One region of the Streptomyces sp. NPDC059166 genome, then DNA from elsewhere that is predicted to be linked to it. Evidence: riboswitches for the same ligand, from Rfam matches in the RefSeq annotation. Region 1 holds a riboswitch; each other region holds the start of a gene.
What was found. A riboswitch is a leader RNA that binds a small molecule or an ion and turns the genes downstream of it on or off. The one in region 1 is predicted to bind thiamine pyrophosphate.
Positions count from the first base shown of each region.

Region 2: another riboswitch for thiamine pyrophosphate. It lies ahead of thiO (glycine oxidase ThiO); the one in region 1 lies ahead of ACFXOA_RS22535 (thiamine ABC transporter substrate binding subunit).
Region 3: another riboswitch for thiamine pyrophosphate. It lies ahead of thiC (phosphomethylpyrimidine synthase ThiC); the one in region 1 lies ahead of ACFXOA_RS22535 (thiamine ABC transporter substrate binding subunit).

Region 1 is NZ_JBHZCI010000030.1:97,367-102,304, forward strand. Features, by position in the region: gene ACFXOA_RS22530 (ABC transporter permease) at 1-1,244, opposite strand, end outside; gene ACFXOA_RS22535 (thiamine ABC transporter substrate binding subunit) at 1,289-2,380, opposite strand; TPP riboswitch at 2,452-2,568, opposite strand; gene rlmN (23S rRNA (adenine(2503)-C(2))-methyltransferase RlmN) at 2,644-3,750, opposite strand; gene ACFXOA_RS22545 (hypothetical protein) at 3,903-4,430, opposite strand; gene ACFXOA_RS22550 (DUF6191 domain-containing protein) at 4,521-4,865, opposite strand.
Region 2 is NZ_JBHZCI010000022.1:121,999-126,936, reverse strand. Features, by position in the region: gene ACFXOA_RS18600 (NAD(P)/FAD-dependent oxidoreductase) at 1-1,215, opposite strand, end outside; gene ACFXOA_RS18595 (hypothetical protein) at 1,421-1,762, opposite strand; TPP riboswitch at 1,814-1,926, shown strand; gene thiO (glycine oxidase ThiO) at 1,924-3,144, shown strand; gene thiS (sulfur carrier protein ThiS) at 3,141-3,371, shown strand; gene ACFXOA_RS18580 (thiazole synthase) at 3,374-4,168, shown strand; gene pknB (Stk1 family PASTA domain-containing Ser/Thr kinase) at 4,293-4,938, shown strand, end outside.
Region 3 is NZ_JBHZCI010000001.1:244,984-249,921, reverse strand. Features, by position in the region: gene ACFXOA_RS01150 (hypothetical protein) at 1-127, shown strand, start outside; gene thiC (phosphomethylpyrimidine synthase ThiC) at 553-2,394, opposite strand; TPP riboswitch at 2,387-2,528, opposite strand; gene ACFXOA_RS01140 (YibE/F family protein) at 2,600-3,955, shown strand; gene ACFXOA_RS01135 (SsgA family sporulation/cell division regulator) at 4,046-4,483, opposite strand; gene ACFXOA_RS01130 (IclR family transcriptional regulator) at 4,585-4,938, opposite strand, start outside.

The DNA.
Region 1 (4,938 bases):
ACGCCCACCAGCGCCTGGGCGAGCGGCACGAGGATCCAGGACGTACGGAGGTCGAGCGGCGGCTCGTCGAGGGTGATCAGGAAGCCGAAGCCGACGGTGACGGCGGACACCCCCAGCGGCAGCATCAGCAGTGCGTCGAAGCCGCGGACCAGCCGGCCTGCCCGCCGCGTCAGGGCCGCCGCCGCGAGGCCACCGATCACCAGGGCGATGAGCGTCGCCACCATGGCGTACCGCAGGGAGTTGCCGATGGCGTCGAGCGGCGGAACCAGGAAGGTGGAGCCGTTGGCGTCGGCGGACTGCAGCGCCCGGTAGAAGGCGAGGCCGTAGCCACCGGAGGTGTCGAAGGAGCGCTCCACCAGCACGCCGAGCGGCAGCAGGACGAGAAGGAGCACCGTCAGCAGGACGCCGCCGAGCAGCAGGCGCTGGCCGGGTCCGCGGGGCGGGCTCGCGGTCTGCGCGGGGTCGACCAGTCCGAGGGCGGTCTCCCTGCGGCGTACGGTCCAGGCGTGCAGGGCGAGGATCCCGCCGACCGCGGCGAACTGCACCAGGGTGAGCACGGCGGCGGTCGGCAGGTCCAGCAGCTGCGCGGTCTGCCGGTAGATCTCCACCTCCAGGGTGGAGTAGGCCGGGCCGCCGAGGATCTGGACGACGCCGAAGGAGGTGAAGGTGAAGAGGAAGACCATGAGCGCGGCGGCGGCCACGGCAGGGACGAGCGCGGGCAGGGTCACCTGCCGCCAGGCGGCGAACCGGCCCGCCCCGAGCACCCGGGCGGCCTCCTCCTGGCGCGGGTCCAGCTGCGACCAGAGTCCGCCGACGGTCCGTACGACGACCGCGTAGTTGAAGAACACGTGGGCGAGCAGGATCGCCCACACCGTGGTGTCGAGCCGGACGCCCCACAGTTCGTCGAGGAAGCCGCCCCGCCCCAGCAGCGCCAGGAACGCCGTGCCCACCACCACCGTGGGCAGCACGAACGGCACGGTCACCACGGCCCGCAGCAGCTGTTTGCCGGGGAACCGCAGGCGGGCGAAGACGTAGGCGCCGGGCAGGGCGATCAGCAGGGTGAGCACGGTGGAGGCGACGGCCTGCCAGGTGGTGAACCAGAGGACGTCCAGGATGTCGGGCCGACCGAGCACCTGGCCGACGCGGCCGAACTGCCACTCGCCCTGTGCCTTCAGCCCCCGGCCGACGATCGCGGCGACCGGGTAGGCGAAGAACAGGGCGAAGAACAGCACGGGCACGGCCATCAGGGCGCACCTCACGGCGGTCCCCCGCCATGAGGGCCGCGCGGCTACTTCACGACGAGCGAGGACCACGACTGGACCCACTGCTCACGGTTCTTGGCGATCTTCTCCGGGTCCACCGTCGCCGGCTTGTCGACGGCGGTCCCGAACTTCGTGAAGAGCTCGGGCAGTTCCGCGTCCTTCACCACCGGGTTCACGAACATGTTGAGCGGCATGTCCTCCTGGAACTTCTTGCTGATCAGGAAGTCCAGCAGCGCCTTGCCGCCCGCCTCGTTCCGCGCCCCGTCGAGCAGGCCGGCGAACTCGGTCTGCCGGAAGCACGTTCCGGTGGCGACGCCTGTCGGGGCCTCGGTGGGCCGCGGGTCCGCGTACAGCACCTCGACGGGCGGGCTGGAGGCGTAGGAGACGACGAGCGGGCGGTCCGCCCTGGCCTTCTTCCCGCCGGCGGAACCGGAGAACTCCTCGTTGTACGCCTGCTCCCAGCCGTCGACGGTCTTGACCCCGTTGGCCTTCAGCTTCTTCCAGTAGTCCTGGTAGCCGGTCTCGCCGTAGGTGGCGACGGTGCCGAGGAGGAAGCCGAGTCCGGGAGAGGACGTCGCGGCGTTCTCGGTGACGAGGAGGTCCTTGTACGCGGGCTTCAGCAGGTCGTCGAAGGACTTCGGCGGGTCGAGCTTCCTGTCGGCGAAGTACTTCCTGTCGTAGTTCACGCAGATGTCGCCGGTGTCGACGGGCGTGACCCGGTGCTGTCCGGCGTCGAGCTGCGTGCCGGTCTCGACGCGGTCCAGGCCCTTGGCCTCGTAGGGCGTGAACAGGCCGTTGTCGAGGGCGCGGGAGAGCAGGGTGTTGTCCACGCCGAAGAAGACGTCGCCCCGGGGGGATCCCTTGGTCAGGATCTCCTGGTTGAGCGCGGCTCCCGCGTCACCGCTCTTGAGTACCTTGACCTTGTAGCCGGTCTCCTTCGTGAACGCCTTCAGGACGGAGTCCGAGGCGTTGAAGGAGTCGTGGCTCACCAGCGTGACGGTCTTCGAACCGGCCCCGGTGCCCCCGGACGTGCTGTCGTCGGAGCCGCCGCATCCCGCGAGCACGCTCACGGCCAGCGTGGCGGCCACGGCCGTCGCCGCGTACCTGGTGGTGTTCATGTGATTCCTCCTGGAGGTGACCAGGAAGAGACGCGGCCCTGCCCGCTCGGTGAGCGGGCAGGGCGCAACAGCTTGAGTAAGGTCCGAACTTCCTACCCGGAATGACCTGGGCGAGGTTCAGAGGGTCTGCGGCCGACCTGTCCTCGGTGCCGCACTCTCAGCGCTGTGGCGCTCCCCTGTCGGAATATGAAGTTGATGACGGCGCCAGGCTACACCGGCCGGATCACGACGGTCCGGCCGGATGCCGCCCTGGCCGGGAGGCCTCAGCGCTCGGACGCGGCGAGCTGCCCGCAGGCGCCGTCGATCTCCTGACCACGGGTGTCGCGAACGGTGACCGGCACACCGTGGGCGGCGATCGCCTCGACGAACGCCTTCTCGTCCTCGGGCCGCGAAGCGGTCCACTTGGAGCCCGGGGTGGGGTTCAGCGGGATCAGGTTGACGTGCACCCGCTTGCCCTTGAGCAGCCGGCCCAGCCGGTCACCGCGCCACGCCTGGTCGTTGATGTCGCGGATCAGCGCGTACTCGATGGAGATGCGGCGACCCGACTTCTCGGCGTACTCCCACGCCGCGTCCAGGACCTCGCGGACCTTCCAGCGGGTGTTCACCGGGACGAGGGTGTCCCGCAGCTCGTCGTCCGGCGCGTGCAGCGACACGGCGAGGCGGCACTTGAAGCCCTCGTCGGCGAAGCGCAGCATCGCCGGGACCAGTCCCACCGTGGACACGGTGATGCCCCGCTGCGACAGCCCGAGGCCGTCCGGCTCCGGGTCGGTCAGCCGGCGGATCGCCCCGACCACGCGGTTGTAGTTGGCCAGCGGCTCGCCCATGCCCATGAACACGATGTTGGAAAGCCGTGCCGGGCCGCCCGCGACCTCACCGTCGCGCAGGGCCCGCATGCCGTCCACGATCTGGTGCACGATCTCGGCGGTCGAGAGGTTGCGGTCGAGGCCCGCCTGCCCGGTCGCGCAGAACGGGCAGTTCATCCCGCAGCCGGCCTGCGAGGAGATGCACATGGTCACCCGGTCGGGATACCGCATCAGGACCGACTCCACGAGCGTGCCGTCGTGGAGCTTCCACAGCGTCTTGCGGGTGGTGTCGTCGTCGCAGCTGATGTGGCGCACGACCGACATCAGATCGGGGAACATCGCCTCGGCGAGCTTCTCCCGCGAGGCGGCCGGGATGTTGGTCCACTCGGCCGGGTCGGCCGTGTACCGCGTGAAGTAGTGCTGCGACAGCTGCTGGGCACGGAAGCCCTTCTCGCCGGTCGCGGCGACCGCTTCCTTGCGCTCGTCGGGCGTGAGGTCGGCGAGGTGCCGCGGCGGCCGCTTGGCTCCGCGGGGCGCGACGAAAGTGAGTTCTCCGGGCTTAGGCATGGTTCTTCCAGTGTGGCAGACGCGCCGTGGTGCCCCGGGCCGCAGAGGGCCGGACAAGAAGGAGGGAGGATCGTACGAGCGACGCGTACGGCCCCTGCACGGCCCGGGCACGGCCCGGCCGTGACCGATCGCACTGTGGGGATCCGCCGCCGTCAGCCCTGCTCGTCCAGGGCGGCGCGCATGTGGCGGTGCGATTCCATGGCCCGCCCGCGCATCCACATCAGCCAGTAGCAGAAGGCGGCCGTGCCCGCGGCGAAGAGCAGCGGGAAGACGACGGACCCGGTGGCTGTTCCAAGGACCAGCAGACCCACTGCGATCAGGCCCATGCAGCCCAGCCAGTACGGCAGCCAGCGGCCTCCGCGTTCCATCTTGCCCAGCTGTTCGTCGACCAGCCGTCGCATGGTCGCCCGCTCCTGCGGGTCCCGGGGCAGCTCACGGTGCCGGATCTTCCGGTTGAGCTCGGCGATCCCGCGCGGGTCCGCGCCGGCGGCGCGGCTGGTCCTGCGGCGCTGCACCGCGATGATCGCGATGACCACGGCGGTGAGCAGGGCGCTCTGGACCACCCACCAGACGATGTTCCCGTCACGGCGTAACAGGGCGTGCACTGCGACACCCACGACGAAGATCACGATCGCCTGGGCGGTCAGACTGCGGTCGAGCAGGGCTTTCAGGGTGCGCACGGCCACCCACCTCCACGGGGTCGACGGAACGACGCGGTCGTTCCCCTGGTACCCCGCGGTGCGGCGTCCATCGGCCGGGGCGGCGCCGGATCACGGCCCGGTGGGGCCCCTGCCCGGGCCTGCCACCGGCAGCCGGACGACCGCGGTGCCCCGCGCGAGGTCCACCGAGGTCCGGCGGGGGGAGCCTGCACCGTCCTCCTCGTCGTCCCGCATCAGCAGGGCCGACTGCCGCTCCTTGAGTTCGCTCTGCTTCCCCGGTGAGAAGCTCGCGTGCAGCTGCTCGAAACCCGTCGAGGAGATCTGGCCCTGCCGGACGCTGTTGCGCCACGGCAGAAGGCCCGCCCGGCCGGCCCTGAGCAGGAGCTGGTCAGCGAAGGCCAGGGCGGTCAGTGCGACGACCAGCCCTGGAAGAGTCATGAAGACGGCGAATCCCATGCGGAGAAGTGTCCATGGCCGCGCTCGGGGAGTACAGGCGTGGGGGGCCCCCCCAGGGATAGGGGGCCCCCCC
Region 2 (4,938 bases), on a different contig from region 1:
TTTCAGCGGTACGGCGGAGTCGGCGGCCCTCACCGGGTCGATCCGCGCTCCGGCCTCGATCAGCCTGCGCCCCTGTGCCAGGTCGCGCGGCCGGCTGACGGCCAGCACGGCCACCAGGGCCCCCTGCCGCAGCCAGCACACCGTCCAGGTGGGGTCGGTGGGTTCGCCCCGCCACAGCAGTGTGTCGGCGGCGGCGTGGTGACCGGCGTACTGCACGAACCGCCCGAACTGCTCGGACCAGAAGTACGGCACCGGGTCGTACGTCCTGGCCGCGCCGTCCGCCAGCGCGGCGGCGACCGTCCCGGGCCCCTGCAGGGCGTTGTCCCAGTGGTGGACCAGCAGCCGCTCGCCGTAGCGGGCCGAGGGGAACGAGGCGCAGTCGCCCACCGCGTAGACGTCGGGGAGCGAGGCGCGCAGGGACTTGTCGGCGGTGACCGAGCCGTCGGCGCCGAGCGCGATGCCCGAACCCGCGAGCCATCCGGTGGCGGGCCGGGCACCGATGCCCACGACCACCGCTCCGGCCGGCACGGCCCGGCCGTCGGCGAGGTGGACGGCACCCTGTTCGACCCGTGCGACCCGGGCCCCGGTGAGGAGTACGGCCCCGCTCTCGGCGTACCAGGCGGCCATCGGGGCGGCCACCTCGGCGGGCATCGTGCCGGCGAGGGGACGGTCGGCGGCCTCGACCACCGTCACCGCGCAGCCGGCGGCCCTGGCGGCCGTGGTGAACTCGGCGCCGATCCAGCCCGCTCCCACGACGACGATGTCGTGCTGCCGTTCCAGCACGGGGCGCAGCCGGGCCGCGTCGTCGACGGTGCGCAGCAGATGGACCCCTGGCACGCCCTCGGAACCGGGGAGCGCGATGGGCTCGGCCCCGGTGGCGAGGACGAGCGCGTCGTAGCCGACGGGGCCCTGGAGGGTGTCCAGTTCGTGCGCGTCGGCCCGCAGGCCCGTCACGTCGAGTCCGAGGCGCAGGGTGACGTCCAGGGCCTCGAAGTCGACGTCGAAGGCGGAGTCCTCGGCCTTGCCGAGCAGGACCGCCTTGGAGAGGGGCGGTCTGTCGTAGGGCTGGTGCGGCTCGGCGCCGATCAGGGTGACCGGGCCCGCGAATCCCTTTTCGCGCAAGGCGACGGCCGTCTGCACACCGGCCATGCCGGCGCCCACGATCACCACTCCGCGCGGCCCGTCCACCGCCGTTCCCTCTGTCTGCTGGCTCACCTGTCCACCCTAGGGCGTGTTTCGAAAGTAGCGCCGTCCGCCCGGAGGGCGGGCTCGGCGGCGTCTGGTGCGTGCGATCGCAAGGCGGAGGGTCGCCCCGATACCGGATGTATCGGGGTGATCCCGACAACGCAGCGAGCGTGCGTGCCAGGCGTCGCCGAGCAGGTGGGACTTTCGAAACACGCCCTAGTCATGTGGCGTTCCGTCAGTCGGTGAGTTCCTCGACAACGCTGGTCCCGCTCCCGTCCTGCGACTCCCACTCCCATGTCTCGTCCAGGCGGACCCGTCCGTCGGGGAGATCGGTGACGGCGGAGACGCAGTGCCCGCTCGACGTGGTGCCGTCCCGCTTCAGCTGAACGTAACGGAAGTCGAGACGGTCCGCCTCCCTCGTCCCGACGAGGTGGCCGCGGACCACGTCGCCGCCCGCGTACTCGGCCCAGATCCGGCCGTCCTCCTCGTGGTACGTGAAGCGGGTACGGGTGCCGACCTGCCCCGGGGCCTGGTCGGCGACCGGTGCGAGGACGAGTCCGTCGAGTGAACGGGCCATGGGTACGGCTCCCTTACGGGCGGGAACGGGCGGGGTCTAGGCTGGCCACCGTAAGACACTCGCGGGAGTCCGGGCGCACCGGGCTGAGAGGGAGGCTGGCCGGCCTCCGACCGTACGAACCTGATCCGGGTCATGCCGGCGAAGGGAGGGGCTGGACGCCCATGCGCATCTCCGCGGACACCTCCGACGTCCTGGTCGTGGGGGGCGGCATCATCGGTCTGGTCACCGCGTGGCGGTCCGCCCAGCGCGGTCTGAGCACGACCGTGGCCGATCCGGATCCGGGCGGCGGGGCCGCCATGGTCGCGGCCGGGATGCTCGCCGCCGTGACCGAACTCCATTACGGCGAGCAGATGCTGCTCGGCCTCAACCTGGCGTCGGCGGAGCGCTATCCGGCGTTCGTGGCCGAGCTGGAGGAGGCGAGCGGCCAGGGCACCGGGTTCCGCGCCTGCGGGACCCTGGCCGTCGCACTGGACTCGGACGACCGGGCGCACCTGCGCGAACTGCACGCGCTGCAGCTGCGTTCGGGGCTGGAGTCCGAGTGGCTCTCCGGCCGGGAGTGCCGCCGTCTGGAGCCGATGCTCGCCCCCGGTGTGCGCGGCGGGCTGCGGGTCGACGGCGACCACCAGGTGGACCCCCGGCGGCTGGCCTCGGCGCTGGTCACGGCGTGCGAGCGGGCGGGGGTGGTCTTCCGCCGCGCCTGGGTGGAGCGGCTCTCCGTCGTGGGCGGCCGCGCGACCGGGGCCGTGCTGCGCGACGGGACGGAGCTGGCCGCCGGGCAGGTGGTGCTCGCCGGGGGGAGCCTCAGCGGACGTCTGGGCGGAGTACCCGAAGCGCTCCTGCCGCCGGTGCGCCCGGTGAAGGGCCAGGTGCTCCGGCTGAGGGTGCCGCCCGCCTACGCGCCCTTCCTGAGCAGGACGGTACGGGCCGTCGTGCGCGGGAGCCAGGTCTATCTGGTGCCGCGCGCCGACGGCGAGCTGGTGGTCGGCGCCACCACCGAGGAGATGGGCTGGGACACCACCGTCACCGCGGGCGGTGTCTACGAGCTGCTGCGCGACGCCCACGAGCTGGTGCCCGGGATCACCGAGCTGCCGCTGACCGAGACCCGTGCGGGCCTGCGGCCCTCCTCGCCGGACAACGCCCCTCTGCTGGGCCCCACGGCCCTCCCGGGGCTGCACCTGGCCACCGGCCACCACCGCAACGGGGTGCTCCTCACCCCGGTCACGGGCGATGTGATGGCCGAGGTGCTGACCACCGGCGAGCCGCCCGAGGTGGGCCGCCCGTTCGCACCGTCCCGCTTCGCCCCGGCCGCCGCCGCTCAGGAGCCCTCGCCGTCCTCGTCCCCCGCAGTCACCGCCCCCGCCCCGCAGGAGCAGCACGCATGACAGAGCCCGCGTCCTCAGCCGCCCTCGTACAGGTCTCCGTCAACGGGGACCGGCGTACCCTCCCGGCCGGAACCGCGCTGGACACCCTCGTCTCCTCGTTGACGTCGGCCCCCTCGGGGGTCGCCGCAGCGGTCAACGAGGCCGTCGTGCCTCGCGGCCGCTGGTCCTCGACCGCGCTCGCCGACGGCGACCGTGTCGAGGTCCTCACCGCGGTGCAGGGAGGCTGACGGTGTCCGACGATCTCTTCACCCTGGGTTCCACGACGTTCTCGTCCCGGCTGATCATGGGGACCGGCGGGGCGCCCAGCCTCGACGTGCTGGAACGCTCGCTGATCGCCTCGGGTACCGAGCTGACCACCGTGGCGATGCGCCGCCTGGACCCGACCGTGCGGGGCTCGGTGCTCTCCGTGCTGGAGCGCCTCTCCGTCCGGGTCCTCCCGAACACCGCGGGGTGCTTCACCGCCGGCGAAGCGGTGCTGACGGCCCGGCTGGCGCGTGAGGCGCTGGGGACGGACTGGATCAAGCTGGAGGTGGTGGCGGACGAGCGGACGCTGCTGCCCGATCCGGTCGAGCTGCTGGACGCCGCGGAGATCCTGGTCGACGACGGCTTCACGGTCCTGCCGTACACCAGCGACGACCCGGTCCTGGCGCGCAAGCTGCAGGGCGTGGGGTGTGCCGCGATCATGCCGCTGGGCTCCCCCATCGGTTCCGGGCTGGGCATCCGCAACCCGCACAACTTCCAGCTGATCACCGAGCGGGCCGAGGTCCCGGTGATCCTGGACGCGGGCGCGGGGACCGCGTCGGACGCGGCGCTGGCCATGGAGCTGGGCTGCTCCGCCGTGATGCTCGCCTCAGCGGTGACCCGGGCCCAGGAGCCGGAACTGATGGCGGCGGCCATGCGCCACGCGGTGGACGCCGGACGGCTCGCGTACCGGGCGGGGCGGATCCCGCGCCGCCACTTCGCGGAGGCGTCGTCGCCCGCCGAGGGCCGCGCTGTGCTGGATCCCGAACGACCGGCGTTCTGATCCGGCCGGAAGCAGTCCTTCCCGGTCACAGCACGTGCATACCTCTGTCACGGCTCGGCACCGGACGGCCCCCGGGCCGTCCGGTGCCCGCCGGCCTGTCCGTGGCAGCTCGTAGACTCGCTCCGTGGACACGACCCTCCAGGACCCCCTCGTCGGGCAGCTGCTCGACGGCCGCTACCGCATCGACGCGCGCATCGCCGTCGGTGGGATGGCCACGGTCTACCGGGCCGTGGACACCCGGCTCGACCGTGTGCTCGCCCTCAAGGTGATGCACCCCGCGCTGGCCACGGACGCGGCGTTCGTCGAGCGCTTCATCCGCGAGGCCAAGTCCGTCGCCCGCCTCGCCCATCCCAATGTGGTGGGTGTCTTCGACCAGGGCGCCCAGGGCGCGTACGTCTATCTCGCGATGGAGTACGTCGCCGGGTGCACCCTCCGCGACGTGCTGCGCGAGCGGGGCGCCCTGCAGCCCCGGGCCGCGCTCGACATCCTCGAACCGGTGCTCGCGGCCCTGGGCGCCGCCCACCGCGCGGGCTTCGTGCACCGCGACATGAAGCCGGAGAACGTCCTCATAGGGGATGACGGCCGGGTGAAGGTCGCCGACTTCGGTCTGGTGCGCGCCGTCGGGACGGCCACGGACACCACCGGTTCACTGCTGGGCACGGTCTCCTACCTCGCCCCGGAGCAGATCGAGCAGGGCACCGCGGACACCCGCTCCGACGTGTACGCCTGCGGGGTGGTCCTCTACGAGATGCTCACGGGTGGCAAGCCCC
Region 3 (4,938 bases), on a different contig from region 1:
GATCGGCTACAGCAAGCCGGACTTCTCCGGGCCGGAGGACGGCCCCGCGGCCGGCCCCCGCCCCACCTTCACCAGCCCTGACTTCACCAGCCCCGACTTCGGCGGTCCCGAGCACCAGCCGGACTGACGGGGACGATGCCCGCGCTGCGGCAGGAGGCCGCGAACCCGCCGGGCCTGCCGGAGGCCGCGCGTCCAGGACGGCCCGGAGGGGCCCCGAACGCCCCGGCCGTTCGCCCCTGTTGGTCCGCGCACACGGCGAACGGGCAGCGGCAGCGGACGACCTGCGGCGGACGACCGCTCGCGACGGTCCGAAGGGGCGAACCCCTCCGCCCGGGACCCGTCCCCCGTGCGGCGGCCCCGGCAGCCGCATCCGTACCCCGGCCGAGGCCGTGGGAACGGATGGGGCCCAGCCGGTACGGCCGCCGCCCGGCACCGAGCGGACGCCCTGGGCGGGCCCGCCGCCGGGCAGCCGCCCGAAGCCGGGGCTGCCCGGCGCCCGGGCGGCCGGGCGGCATACGGCTCCGGCTCGGTCCTGCTCGGCTCTACCCGGCTCTACTCGGCCAGAGGCAGATACACACGGTTTCCCGCGGCCGCGAACTCCTTCGACTTCTCCAACATCCCCGCCTCGATCTCCTCAGCCGTCGAACCCGTGTCACCACCGAACTGCTCCGAGATGCTCCTGCTGATCTTCATCGAGCAGAACTTCGGCCCGCACATGGAGCAGAAGTGCGCCGTCTTGGCCGGCTCGGCGGGCAGGGTCTCGTCGTGGAACTCCCGGGCGGTGTCCGGGTCGAGAGCCAGGTTGAACTGGTCCTCCCAGCGGAACTCGAACCGGGCGTCGGAAAGGGCGTCGTCCCACTCCTGCGCCCCTGGGTGCCCCTTGGCGAGGTCGGCCGCGTGAGCGGCGATCTTGTACGTGATGACACCCGTCTTCACGTCGTCGCGGTTCGGGAGCCCCAGGTGCTCCTTCGGCGTGACGTAACAGAGCATCGCCGTGCCCCACCAGGCGATCATCGCCGCGCCGATCCCGGAGGTGATGTGGTCGTACGCGGGAGCCACATCGGTGGTCAGCGGGCCCAGCGTGTAGAAGGGCGCCTCCTCGCAGATCTCCTGCTGGAGGTCGATGTTCTCCTTGATCTTGTGCATCGGGACGTGTCCCGGACCCTCGATCATCGTCTGGACGCCGAACCGCTTGGCCACGGAGTTGAGTTCGCCGAGCGTGCGGAGTTCGGCGAACTGCGCCTCGTCGTTGGCGTCCGCGATCGAGCCGGGGCGCAGCCCGTCACCGAGCGAGTACGTCACGTCGTAGGCGGCGAGGATCTCGCACAGTTCCTCGAAGTGCTCGTAGAGGAACGACTCCTTGTGATGCGCCAGGCACCAGGCCGCCATGATGGAACCGCCCCGGGAGACGATGCCGGTCTTCCGGCGGGCCGTGAGCGGGACGTACGGCAGCCTCACCCCGGCGTGCACGGTCATGTAGTCGACGCCCTGCTCGGCCTGTTCGACGACCGTGTCCTTGTAGATCTCCCAGGTCAGCTCCTCGGCCCGGCCGTCCACCTTCTCGAGGGCCTGGTAGAGGGGGACGGTCCCGATCGGCACGGGCGAGTTGCGCAGCACCCATTCACGGGTGGTGTGGATGTTCCGCCCGGTGGACAGGTCCATGACCGTGTCCGCGCCCCACTTGGTCGCCCAGGTCATCTTGTCCACCTCCTCCTCGATGGACGAGGTGACCGCGGAGTTCCCGATGTTGGCGTTGACCTTCACCAGGAACCGCTTCCCGATGATCATCGGCTCGATCTCGGGATGGTTGACGTTGGCCGGCAGCACGGCCCGCCCCGCGGCGATCTCCTCGCGCACGACCTCGGGTGCGACGTTCTCCCGGATCGCGACGTATTCCATCTCCGGGGTGATCTCCCCCCGGCGCGCGTAGGCGAGTTGGGTGACCGGGCGGCCGTCGCGGCTCCTGCGCGGCAGCCGGGGACGTCCGGGGAAGACCGCGTCGAGGTTGCGCAGACCGCCGCGGGGCGACGTGTGCCGGACTCCGTCGTCCTCGGGACGCGCCGGCCGGCCGGCGTACTCCTCGGTGTCCCCGCGGGAGATGATCCAGTTCTCCCGGAGCGGGGCGAGCCCGCGGCGTACGTCGGTGTCGATGGTGGGGTCGGTGTACGGGCCGGACGTGTCGTACAGGGTCACGTCCTTCCCGTTGGTGAGATGCACCTGACGGACCGGCACACGGAGGTCCGGGCGCGAGCCCTGGACGTACCCCTTGTGCCAGCCGATGGACTTACCGGCCCCGTCGTTCCCGGTGTCCACGGAGTCGGGCATGCTCTCCGTGGCCCCCTTGAGCGATGCGTTCCGCTTCGAGGCAGGCGTGCGTGCGTCCGCTGTGGTCATGAGACCTACTCCCTACGCCGGCATTACCCGGTAACAGGTTCGGCGGTCGGCGCAGCTTTCCCGTAGACCCCTCAGGGAGATACGAAGGTCAGCGCCCTCTCAGCCCGGTGCTCCGAGCTCCCGCGTGTACAGATGTGGCTCCACGCTAACCCCCGTCGTGGCGTGCTGGCCAGAGGGCCTACCCACTCCTTGGGATGATCGGTGGGTGACCTCCCCCGGAACCACCCCCGAGCCGCACGGCCACGCATCAGGCAGCACACAGAGCCACGCGCACGTCCATTCCCACAGTCACGGCCCGGCCGCGCCCGTGTCCAAACACCTGCGCAAGATCATCGCCGCCGTACTGATCCCCTTCGCCGCGGCGGTCCTGGTCGGGCTGGTGGTGTTCTGGCCGGGAGGCGCACCTCCGCACGAGCGCACGGGCGTCGGCTTCGACCGGCAGACCCAGGACGGCCGGGTGACGAAGGTCGTCCAGGTGGACTGTGCCGACGTCAACGCCTCACAGGTTCCGCCCACCGGTGACACCTCCACCCCGTCCGGGAGGGAGGCGGTCAACGGGCAGAAGGGGCAGTGCAAGAAGGCCACGGTCGAGGTGACGTCCGGCGAGGACAAGGGCCGTACGTTCGTCGAGGTCGTCCAGCCCGATGCCCCACGCCAGCTCCACGAGGGACAGGGCGTGGTGGTCGCCTACGCGCCCGACGCGCCGAGTGACCTGCAGTATTCGGTGACCGACGTGGACCGTACGTTCCCGATGGCGCTGCTCGCCGGGATCTTCGCGGTCTCCGTGGTGGTGGTCGGCAGGATGCGCGGGCTCATGGCGCTGATCGCGCTCGCCGTCTCGTTCGGCGTGCTGACCCTCTTCATCCTGCCGGCGATCCTCCAGGGCTCGAATCCGCTGGTCGTGGCCGTGATCGGATCGAGCGCCATCATGCTCATCGCCCTCTACACCTGCCATGGGCTGACGGCCCGTACCTCCGTGGCCGTGGTCGGGACGCTCATCTCACTGCTGCTGATCGGTCTGCTGGGCTCCCTGTTCATCGGCTGGGCGAGCCTTACCGGCAACACCGACGACAACACCGGCCTGATCCACGGGCTCTACCCGGAGATCGACATGAGCGGCCTTCTCCTGGCCGGCGTGATCATCGGATCGCTCGGTGTCCTGGACGATGTCACCGTCACCCAGACCTCCGCCGTCTGGGAACTCCACCAGGCCGATCCGACGATGGGCGCCCGGCGGCTCTACCGCGCGGCCATCCGGATCGGCCGCGACCACATCGCCTCGGTCGTGAACACACTCGTGCTCGCCTACGCGGGCGCGGCTCTCCCCCTGCTGCTGCTCTTCTCGATCGCGCAGAGCAGCGTGGGCACGGTCGCCAACAGCGAACTCGTCGCCGAGGAGATCGTCCGGACCCTGGTCGGATCGATCGGGCTGGTCGCCTCGGTACCGGTGACGACGGCGCTCGCGGCCCTGGTGGTCTCCGCGGACCGCACGGGGACCGGCGCGGAAGCCGGAGCTCCCGCGCCCGCGCGGACCGGGAGGGGGCGACGGCGCAAGACATGACGCGGGGCAGCACACACATGCCCATGAGCCGGGACACGGAGATCTGGTGCATCGGTCGGCGGTGTTCCGTGCCCGGCCGGTCCCTCGCCGTCAGCCGGCGTTCTGCTCCTTGGCGAGGATGCGGCCCAGCGCCTCCTCCAGACTGCCGTCGAAGTCACCCAGCGTGTGCTCCTGCCCCAGTGGCACCAGCTTGTCCGTCCGGTCGAGGAAGGCCACGAGTGGTGCCGTTCCGGCCCTGAACAGTGCGCGGTCCGCACCGACCTGAAGGCGGATGTGTACATCGGAAAGCCCTTCGGGCTCGGTCGGGCCGATGTGCACATCACCGTCACCACTGGGGCTGTTGAGACCGTCGAGCAGCAGCTCGCGGCCGAATGCCCAGGTGACGGGGGCGTCACCGGGCAGGTGGAAGGTCATCCGGATCGCATACGGATCGCTTACCTCGTACCGGAGCTCCACCGGAATACGGAAGGAGAGCTCCTCGGAGACGAGGAAGCTCATCATGACCTCTGCCTGAACCGACTCGCGCATCGTTCAACCCCGCAGTAGATGAAACTGGCCAGGAATGATCCCCCATGGCCCTATTGACGCCATCGTGGTGCACGCGATAGCAGATCACAAGGAGTGATTTTTCAGATACTGATAGAGAACACGAACGAGCGCAAGAGAGTGGTTACTTCGCAGCGTAGTTGTTCGACTGCGGGGAGCAACCGTTCCTCTTGGTGCAGAGGGAGAGAAACAGCCATGGCCGCGACGGCGCTACCGACAGTGATCGGGATGGCGGCGCAGACCGTTCCGATGGCGTACTCCTGGCGTTCGATGACCGGTTCCGCATGTTTCATCGACCGCAGCCGGTGCAGCAGCGCCTGACGGTCCCTCACCGAGTAACGGGTCAGCGGCCGGACCGGGTGACGATCGAGATGGTCCTCGCGCGCCCGCTCGTCGAGCTGCCCGAGGAGGCATTGCCCCAGGGCATGGGCATGACC